One region of the Mesorhizobium sp. M4B.F.Ca.ET.214.01.1.1 genome, then DNA from elsewhere that is predicted to be linked to it. Evidence: riboswitches for the same ligand, from Rfam matches in the RefSeq annotation. Region 1 holds a riboswitch; the other holds the start of a gene.
What was found. Region 1 has a riboswitch for cobalamin ahead of EN857_RS13165 (DUF1636 family protein). Riboswitches for the same ligand answer to the same signal wherever they lie in the genome.
Positions count from the first base shown of each region.

Region 1 (4,971 bases):
TTCGAATGGCTGTTCTGGGCCGGCCGCATCACCACCGCCTACCGGCGCGGCTTCGAGCGCTACTACGATTTGCCGGAGCGCGTGCTGCCGCGGGCCGTGCTCGACCTGCCGGTTCCCTCCGTCGAGGACGCGCATCGCGAATTGCTGCGCATTTCCGCCCGCGCGCATGGCATCGCCACCTATAGCGACTTGCGCGACTATTTTCGTCTGGCGCCCGGCGATACTAAGGACCGGATCGAGGAACTGGTCGAGACGGGCGATCTGCTGCCGATGCGGGTCGAAGGCTGGGACAAGCCGGCCTATCTCCACAAGGACGCCCGCATCCCGCGCAAGATCGAGGCACGCGCCCTGCTCGCGCCGTTCGATCCCGTCGTCTTCGAACGCACCCGCACCGAAAAGCTCTTCGACTTCCGCTACCGCATCGAGATCTATACCCCGGCCGAAAAGCGCCAATACGGCTACTACGTGCTGCCCTTCCTGCTCGGCGACCGGATCGTCGCCCGCGTCGATCTCCGCGCCGACCGCCCGGCGAGCGTGCTGCGCGTCCACGCCGCTTATGCTGAGCCTGATACGCCGCCGGAAACTGCGGCAGAACTCTTCGAGGAGCTCAAGCGAATGCAGGGCTGGCTTGGCCTCGAGAGCATCGAAGTGACGCCGGCCGGCGACCTCGGCCCGGCGCTGGCAGGCCTTAGCGCGTCGTAGACGTGCGTTGACAGGCCCACACCCGTAAGCCTAAATCCGCCGCAGACGGTCTTCTCCCGGCAAAGGGAGGGGCCAAGAGGGAATGCGGTGCGGGATCGAGAATCCCAATTCCGCGGCTGTCCCCGCAACTGTAAGCGATGAGCCTCGGCCGAAAACCACTGGGATGGTCCCGGGAAGGCGGCAACCAAGGCGATGACCCGCGAGCCAGGAGACCTGCCGTCTGAGACAGATGAATCCGATCGCCTGGCGGGTTTTCCGGGCAAGGAGCCTGATTTGGAGCGCGACAGCAGTTTTCCGGCTGACAGAGCGGACATACCGTCCGACGACGGCGAAGCCTTGGCGGGCGTGACCGTCATCGTCTGCTCGTCCTGCCGCGACGAAACGGGTTCCGATGCCCATCCGCGCGCCGGCGCGCTGCTCGCCGAGGACACGCGCCGGGCTGCTTCCGGCCAGGACATACGCATCCGCACTGTCGAATGCCTCGGCAATTGCAAGCGTCGCCTAAGCGCAGCGCTTCTGCGTGACGGCTGCTGGAGCTACGTCTTCGGCGACCTGACAGCGACCAGCGGCGCCGACCTCGTTGCTGGCGCAAAGCTCTTCGCCACCTCGACCGACGGCCTCATCCCGTGGCGCGGCCGGCCCGATTCCCTGAAGCGCGGCCTTGTTGCCCGCATCCCTCCCTCGACCTGCTGAAGGACTGACCATGACCGCATCCGTCTCCCGAGTTCCCTGCACCGTCGTTACCGGCTTCCTGGGCGCCGGAAAGACGACGCTGATCCGCAACCTGCTCGAGAACGCCAAAGGCAAGCGGCTGGCGATCATCGTCAACGAGTTCGGCGATGTCGGCATCGACGGCGAAATCCTCAAGGGCTGCGGCGTCGATGCCTGCCCGGAGGAAAACATCGTCGAACTGGCCAATGGCTGCATCTGCTGCACCGTCGCCGACGATTTCGTGCCGGCGCTCGACCAGATCCTGTCGCTGACGCCGAAGGTCGACCACATCCTGATCGAAACCTCCGGCCTCGCTCTGCCCAAGCCGCTGGTCCAGGCCTTCCAGTGGCCGAGCGTGAAGAGCCGCGTGACCGTCGATGGTGTCATCGCCGTGGTCGATGGCCCGGCACTGGCCGAAGGCCGCGTCGCCAACGACATGGACGCCCTGCAGGCGCAGCGCGCGCAAGACGAGACGCTCGACCACGACGATCCGGTCGAGGAAGTGTTCGAAGATCAGGTCGCCTGCGCCGACCTGATCATCCTGTCGAAGAGCGACCTGATGGACGCCGCCGGTTCGGCCCGTGCCAACGCCATCATCAACGAACACTCCGCCCGCGCCGTGAAGATCGTGCCGACGTCGCACGGCAAGGTCGATCCCTCCGTGCTGCTGGGGCTTGGTCTTGCCGTGGAGGACGACATCGAGAACCGCAAATCCCATCATGACGGCGCATTCGACCACGAACATGACGACTTCGACACTTTCATTGTCGACATTCCATCGATCGCCAATCCGGACGAGCTCGCAAAACGCGTCGCCGCCGCCGCCGAAGAGGAAAACGTGCTGCGCGTAAAAGGTTTCGTCGAGGTCGGCGGCAAGCCGATGCGGCTTTTGCTGCAGGCCGTCGGGCCGCGCGTCAACCACTACTACGACCGCGCCTGGACGGCCGAGGACGATCGCCGCTCGCGCCTCGTCGTCATCGGCCTGAAGGGGCTGAACCGCCCGGCGATCGAGCGTATCCTCGCCGGCTGAGGCAGACCCGAACCAAGATGCACATCCTCACCACCACATCCGCCTCGCTCGACGATCTCGCCGAGCCTGTCGATCTCAGGCAGACGCCTGCGGATGTCGTGGCGCTGTCCTTCACCGACAGCGATCTCTCGGGGCTCGCGGCTGCATGGAAGGCCGACGCGGAACGATTGCCCTCAATGCGGCTCGCCGCGTTGCGCGATCTCCGCCATCCGATGTCCGTCGACCTCTGGATCGACAGCGTCGCCCGCCATGCCAACGTCATCCTGGTCCGCATTCTCGGCGGCTATGACTGGTGGCGCTACGGCTGCGACCAGCTCGCCGCGGTCGCGCGCGAACGCGGCATCAAGCTGGCGCTGCTGCCCGGCGAAAGCCACGACGAGGACCTGCGGCTGATCGAGGCCTCGACCCTGCCGCGCGCCGAGCTGGACGGATTGCTCGGCTATTTCCGCGAAGGCGGGCCTGCGAATATGACAGCGCTGGTGAAGAGGCTGGCGCGGCTGGCTGGGTCGGATGAGGCGGTTGCCGAGCCGGTCTGCGTCCCGAAGGCTGGGTACTACGAGCCGGGCCTGGGAGTTGTCGAAAAACCAGTCCTATCGAGCGTCGGCGCTCCTTCGCCCCCCTCTCTGTCCTGCCGGACATCTCCCCCTCAAGGGGGGAGATCAGCCGTCACCGACCCCGGCGCCCCTTCTTCAAGGGCGTCAAAAGAGCCATCTGCAACGTCGGCGATTGGCGAAAGCGTCGACGACAGCTCAATCTCCCCCCTTGAGGGGGAGATGTCCGGCAGGACAGAGAGGGGGGCGACGAAACTCGACGCTGACAACCTCAGCACCGCTGTCATCCCCATCCTCTTCTATCGCTCGATGCTGCTCGCCGCCGATGTCGCACCGATCGATGCGCTGGTCGAGGCGTTGCGCTCGCAAGGCATCGCGCCGGTGCCGATCTTCGTTTCGAGCCTCAAGGATCAGGCGTCTCTCGCCTTTGTCGAGAACGCCCTCGCCTCACTGAACCCGGCCGCCATCATCACCGCCACTGCATTCGCCTCCGGCGCCGAACCCGGCGCGGAGACGCTGTTCGACCGTGCCGGCGTGCCGGTCTTCCAGGTCATCGTCGCCACCACGCGCCGCGAGGTCTGGGAGAAAAACCAGCGCGGCCTGGCGCCCGCCGACCTTGCCATGCATGTCGTGCTGCCGGAACTCGACGGCCGCATCCTGGCCGGCGCGATTTCGTTCAAGGGCGAGAGCGAAACCGACCCGGCGCTGGCTTTCCGCGCCTTCGCCAACCGGCCGGAGGCAGGTCGCATCGCGCAGGTCGCCAAGCGCATCGCGGCGTTCATTCGCCTGCGGCGGACCGAGCGGGCCGAGCGCAAGCTGGCGATCCTGATACCGGATTATCCGAGCGCGCCCGGCCGTACCGGCTATGCCGTCGGCCTCGACGTGCCGTCGAGCGTGCTCGCGATGCTGCATGACCTGAAGGAGGAGGGCTATGCGGTTGACGGGATTCCGCAATCGCCGCGGGAACTGCTGGATGCGCTGGAGGTGGGTGGGCAAGGCCTCTCCGTAGAGGCCTACTTCGCCTTTTCGGCCGAACTACCGAGGCCAGCGCACGATGCAATAGAGGCCGCGTGGGGCAAGGCAGAAGGGAAAGGTTCGCGCGAGGCGCCCCCCTCTGTCCTGCCGGACATCTCCCCCACGTGGGGGGAGATTGGCAGTTCCTCCGCCGGCTTTCCCCCTGCGAAGTCGGAGATTGGCGAAATCGACGGCGCGAGCCTGATCTCCCCCCTTGTGGGGGAGATGTCCGGCAGGACAGAGGGGGGCGCGACAGAACGCGAGCCTTCGCGGCTAGCGCACGAAACCCACTTCCCCTTCCGCGCAGCGACCTTCGGTAACGTCACCGTGGCACTCGCCCCCGATCGTGGCCGCTCAGTCGACCGCCGCGCCGACTACCATGACCCCACTTTGCCCCCGCGCCACGACCTGATCGCCTTCGGCCTCTGGCTGCAAAAATCGCTCGGGGTCCACGCCCTCATCCATGTCGGCGCGCACGGCACGCTGGAATGGCTGCCGGGCAAGACGGTCGCGCTCTCCGATATCTGCTTCCCCGAGATCGTCACCGGCGCGCTGCCCGTCATCTATCCCTTCATCGTCTCCAATCCCGGCGAGGCGGCGCAAGCCAAGCGCCGCATCGCCGCCGTCACGCTCGGCCACCTGCCGCCGCCGCTGACTGGTGCGGGCCTCGATGAGAACCAGCAGCGCCTCGAGCGGCTGGTCGACGAATATGCGCAGGCCGACGGGCTCGACCGTCGCCGCCGCGACCGCCTGGCCAGGCTGATCGTCGAGACCGCGCGAAAAACCGGGCTTGCCTCCGAAGCTGGCGTTGCCAGAACCGACGCGCCGGACGAAGCGCTGCGCCGCATCGACGCCTGGCTCTGTGACCTCAAGGATTTCGCCGTCAAGGACGGACTGCACGTCTATGGCCGCGCGCCCGAGGGCGAGGCTGATCCGCTGCGCAGGCAAAGCGCGAAAGCGGAA
Region 1 covers NZ_SRUX01000005.1:328,058-333,028, reverse strand. Annotated here, with positions in the region: gene EN857_RS13170 (winged helix-turn-helix domain-containing protein) at 1-702, shown strand, start outside; cobalamin riboswitch at 732-938, shown strand; gene EN857_RS13165 (DUF1636 family protein) at 976-1,395, shown strand; gene cobW (cobalamin biosynthesis protein CobW) at 1,406-2,443, shown strand; gene EN857_RS13155 (cobaltochelatase subunit CobN) at 2,461-4,971, shown strand, end outside.

Region 2 (4,971 bases), on a different contig from region 1:
CATTGGTCCCTGCCCCACTTCATGGCTCGCGCAAGCAACCGCCTTTGCGGCGGCCGCTCTCCCTGAGGAAGGCCTGTAAACACTCGGTTCTGGCTTGGCAAGACGACGGACACGGCAGGCCGCTTGCCATTTTTGGGGTCGACGTGGCGGAATCAGGCCTCGATTTCCAGCCGCGTCAGCGGCCTCGAGCAGCAGGCAAGGATGAAGCCGTCGTCGATCTCGTGATCGAGAATGCCGCCATTGTGGCTCATCGCGACCTCGCCAGAGACTTTCTTGACCTTGCATGTGCCGCAGAGGCCGAACTCGCAGGCGGCCGGGATCCTGACGCCCGAGGCGCGCGCCGTCTGCAGCACGGTCTGTCCGGCAAGGCATTCGGCGTCGACGTCGGAAAGCGAGAAGCGCACCGGCGTCGCGGCCTCGACGGGGGTCTCGACGCCGCCGTCGCCCGGCAGCGCGAACGGCGCCGGCACTTCCTCCACCGCCGGCGCGGCAAAGCTTTCCTGGTGATACCTGGCCATGTCGAAGCCCGCCGCCTCCAACATCTGCCGCACCGCGCGCATGAACGGGTCGGGGCCGCAGCAGAATATCTCGCGCTCGCGGAAGTCGGGAGCGAGCAGCGGCAGGCGAATGGCGTCGATGCGGCCCATATGACCGAACCAGCCCTCGCGGCTGGAGCGTTCCTCGATCATGAAGCCGAGCGACAGGCCGGGCATGCGGCTGCCCAGCAATTCAAGCTCCTTGCGAAAAATGATCTCTTCCGCCCTGCGCGCGCAGTTGACGAAACCGACATCGGTCCAGGGCGCGCAGTCGTTCAGCCAGCGAAGCATCGACATCATCGGCGTTACGCCGGAGCCGGCCGAGATGAACAGGTACTTGGCCGCCGGATGGCTGTGCAGCGAGAAATCGCCGACCGGGCCATAGGCCTTCACATGGGCGCCGGGCTTGAGATTGTCGAACATCCAGCGCGTGCCGATGCTGCCGGCCTGCGCCTTCACCGTCACCGCGATCGAGAACGGCCGCGAGGGCGATGAGGACAGCGTGTAGGTGCGCATCAGCGGTCCGTCGGCGGTCGGCAGTTCCAGCGTCACGAACTGGCCGGGCTTGTAGCGGAACCAGGTCTGGTTGTCGGAGCGGAAGGTGAAGGTCTTGACGTCCGGCGCCTCGTCGCTGACGCCGATCACCTCCAGCACCTGCAGCCGGTCGTTCCAGGGCGCCATCTCGTCGAGATGGCGATAGAGGGCGAGATCCGTCATCGCGTTCATCCCTTCACCTCAAGCAACGCTGCGCAGCGCCGGCCGGCCGCCTTCGGCAAGGCGCGGCCCGATGAAGGAGGCGTACCATTCGACGAACTGGATGACGCCGCCCTCATGCTGCTCCGAATAGGGGCCGGGCTCATAGGCCGGCGACAGGATGCCGAAAGCATTTTCCTCGACGATGCGGCGATCCTGGTCGTTGGTCTCGGTCCAGACATGGGTGAGTTCGGCAAGATCGTAATCGACGCCTTCCACCGCATCCTTGTGGACCAGCCATTTCGTCGTCACCGCGGTTTCGGTGGCGCTGATCGGCAGCACCCGGAAGGTGACGGCATGGTCGATCAGGATATGGTTCCAGGTGGTCGGATAGTGGTAGTGCATCAGCGTGCCGATGCGGTCCGCCGAGACGCTCGTGGAAAGGTTCTTCCTCACCGCGCGCTTGCCGCTCATCGTGTAACTGACGGCGTCGCGCAAGAGCGGCGCGCGGGTGGCGCGATACTGTCCCGCCGGGTCGATGCGGAACTTGCTCGGCAGGCCCGCCACCTCGCATTTCGCCCAATGCGCCTGCATCTCGGGATCGCTTTCGGCACCATGCACGCCGGTCACCGTCGGCGCCTCGGGGAAGGTCTTGCAGAGTTCGGGATGGTTGCCGGCGCAGTGGTAGCACTCGCGGTTGTTTTCCCAGACCAGCTTCCAGTTGCCCTTCTCGACGATGGTCGATTCGAAAGCGACCTTCGCTTCGCTCAACCGATGCGGCAGGAGATAGGGTTCGATCATGGCGCGCATCGGCGCGAAATCGGCCGGCTCTTTCGCCAGGCAGATGAAGATGTAGCCGCCGACGCTTTCGCAGGCGACCGGCTTCAGGCCGAACTGGTTCTTGTCGAAACCATCCGCCATCTGGCGGGCGAACAGCAGCCTGCCGTCGAGCTCGTAGGTCCATTGATGATAGGGGCAGACGAGCTTCGCCGCCGTGCCCTTCTCGGCGTTGCAGACGCGGCTGCCGCGATGGCGGCAGGAGTTATGGAAGGCATTGACCCTGCCTTGCTGGTCACGAACCAGGACCACCGGATAGTCGCCGACCTGCGCGGTGATGTAGCTGCCCGGCTTCGGCAATTCGCAATCGTGGCCGATGAACAGCCAGTCGCGGTACCAGATCAGCTCCATGTCGAGCTTGAAATAGTCCGGGTCGGTATAGAAAGGCTGCTCCAGCGAAAAGCCCGGCCTGCGGCCGTGCAGCAGCCTCAGCATGTCGTTGCGCGCATCCATGTCCTGTCCTCGCGTTTGTCGCACCGCTTCAAGGACTGAACTGGTGGTGATTGAGAAGAACGACCGCCGCCGGCATGGCCGGGCACGCACCATCCGCCTCTTGACCGCCCACCGCGATCAGTCGAGTTCAAGTATCCCTGGCTGGTTTCCGGGCTCTGGAGTGCCCTGGCGGGCGGTCGCGGCACCTTCCCAGGCCGATGGCCCAGTGGTCTCCCGTCGCGACTTTGAACTCCACCACCGTTGCGGGGGCAGCGCCGGGTTCTGACCGGCTTCCCAATTCTCCGTCCCGTCGTCACGGAGCGGCACCTGAGATGGTCTGATCTTAATCACGACAGCCGCCGCGCCATCGGCATGAAAACGACATCGCATCCATGCGGCGCGACACGACCCATGAAGCTGATATTGGCCCTGCAAGGCGACCGATGTCACACGCTGCCGGCATGCGAATCGAGGCGGAGAAAACCGTGTTCGAATCGGCCCTGGGCGGCTCTGAATTGGTTAACAGTATAGAAAAGTGACTATTAGGAGATTCTAAAATCGAACCGAACGGTTCGTTTCTGTTGACAATGCGTGCAGGACGGTGTGAACGCAGATCTTCGGAATCGTCACTTGGCTCGATGGGCGATTCAAACAACCACTTGATATTGCTCCGCAATTCATTGCGTGTAGATGGCCTTGGTACAATTTCAAGGTGCAGATTCATAGGCCAGACGGAAAAACTTCGTGATTGGAAAGCGGCCGATAGCTCTCCCACATCGGGGCTGTCCGAACGACGCGATTTCCTCCCAAGACACGCCGCTAGACGGACGGAAAAAATATACTGGAGTACCAAAAATGAAAAAGATTGCTCTTACTGCCGCCGCCCTTCTGGCCATTTCCGGCAGCGCCTTTGCTGGTGGCAGCGACAATTACGGTTCCAACGGTGCCAATCAGCCCGCCGCTGCCGTCGACAGCTCGTACACGGCTTCGATCGAGAAGTCGGAACCGGCCGCTCAGACACCGGCGCACGGCTCGGACCGAAACCTGTTCGGCAACAACTAGCACACGATCCCTGACCGCGGTGGGCGATGCCTGCCGCTCGGGATCGTCAGAAATTCAGGAGCACTAAAATGAAGAAGATCATCCTTGCCACAGCGGCCCTTCTGGCCATCTCGGGCGGCGCTTTCGCATCCGGCAGCGACAATTACGGTTCCCACGGTGCCAATCAGCCCGCTGCTGCCGTCGACAGCTCGTACACGGCATCGATCAAGAAGTCGGAACCGGCCGCCGAGCAGCCCGCCAACCAGGGCAGCGACCGTAACCTCTTCGGCAACAACTAAACCGACCGGACCGCGATCCCGGACCTCCGGTTCGGGTCGTGGCCAAACGGAAGCCGGACGCGGCGGCTGGCCCGCCGCTCCGACGCAAATCCAGGAGTACCCAAAATGAAGAAGATTGCTCTTACTGCCGCCGCACTTTTGATCGCCGCCGGTAGCGCCTATGCCCGGAACGACAATGTCGGCGGGACCGACATCAACAGTCAGCGGCCGGCCGCCAACGTCGACACCACGCAGACGTCGTCGACGCGCGACACCAGCTCGCCGGTCTACAAGCTGCTGAACTCGTCGGGCGATGTCGAGAAGTCCGCGCCTCAGGGCAGCGACCGCAACCTGTTCGGGCGCTAACAGCCGTCCATCCCGGATCGGGATGGACCGGGCCATAATGCCAAGAGCGGCGGGCACAGCCCGCCGCTCTTTTTTGTCTCACGTGAAAGTCAGGCCGCCTTGGCTTCGGCCATATGCAGCGTGAAGGAGTGGCCGTCGGCGTCGAAGATGTGCAGGTCGCCGGGATCAGCGTTGAGCCGCAGCACAGCACCGCGCTTGACCTCGACATTGCCCGGCAGTTTCGTCACCAGCGGCAGGTCGGCGCGGCCGATGTCGACATAGACGAGCTGGACCTCGCCGAGTTGCTCGACATAGTCCACCGTTCCCTCGAACAAATACTCGGTGCCGGTGGCGATCGCCAGGTCTTCCGGCCGCACGCCGAAACTCACCGCCGCACCATTCGCCGAGGCGGGTGTGGCGATCGGCACCGTCGCCTTGCGGCCGCCGACATGGCTGATGACGGTCGGGTCGCCGGCCTTTTCGATCTTGGCCGGCAGGATGTTCATGGCCGGCGAGCCGATGAACTGGGCAACGAACAGATTGCCGGGCCGCTTGTAGAGCTCCATCGGGGTGCCGACCTGCTCGATGCGGCCTTCCTTCAGCACCACGATGCGATCGGCCAGCGTCATCGCCTCGACCTGGTCGTGGGTGACATAGATCATCGTCGTGTTCGGCATCGATTCCTTGAGCTTGGCGATCTCGATGCGGGTGGCGACGCGAAGTGCCGCGTCGAGGTTGGACAGCGGCTCGTCGAACAGGAACACCTTCGGGTTACGCACGATGGCGCGGCCGATGGCGACGCGCTGGCG
Region 2 covers NZ_SRUX01000001.1:599,298-604,268, forward strand. Annotated here, with positions in the region: gene EN857_RS02755 (PqqD family peptide modification chaperone) at 1-3, opposite strand, end outside; gene EN857_RS02760 (hybrid-cluster NAD(P)-dependent oxidoreductase) at 153-1,253, opposite strand; gene EN857_RS02765 (aromatic ring-hydroxylating dioxygenase subunit alpha) at 1,272-2,519, opposite strand; cobalamin riboswitch at 2,641-2,844, opposite strand; gene EN857_RS02770 (DUF680 domain-containing protein) at 3,354-3,560, shown strand; gene EN857_RS02775 (DUF680 domain-containing protein) at 3,629-3,838, shown strand; gene EN857_RS02780 (DUF680 domain-containing protein) at 3,944-4,183, shown strand; gene ugpC (sn-glycerol-3-phosphate ABC transporter ATP-binding protein UgpC) at 4,273-4,971, opposite strand, start outside.
Region 2: it holds a riboswitch for cobalamin, as region 1 does, so the genes downstream of both, EN857_RS02765 (aromatic ring-hydroxylating dioxygenase subunit alpha) here and EN857_RS13165 (DUF1636 family protein) in region 1, are expected to answer to the same signal.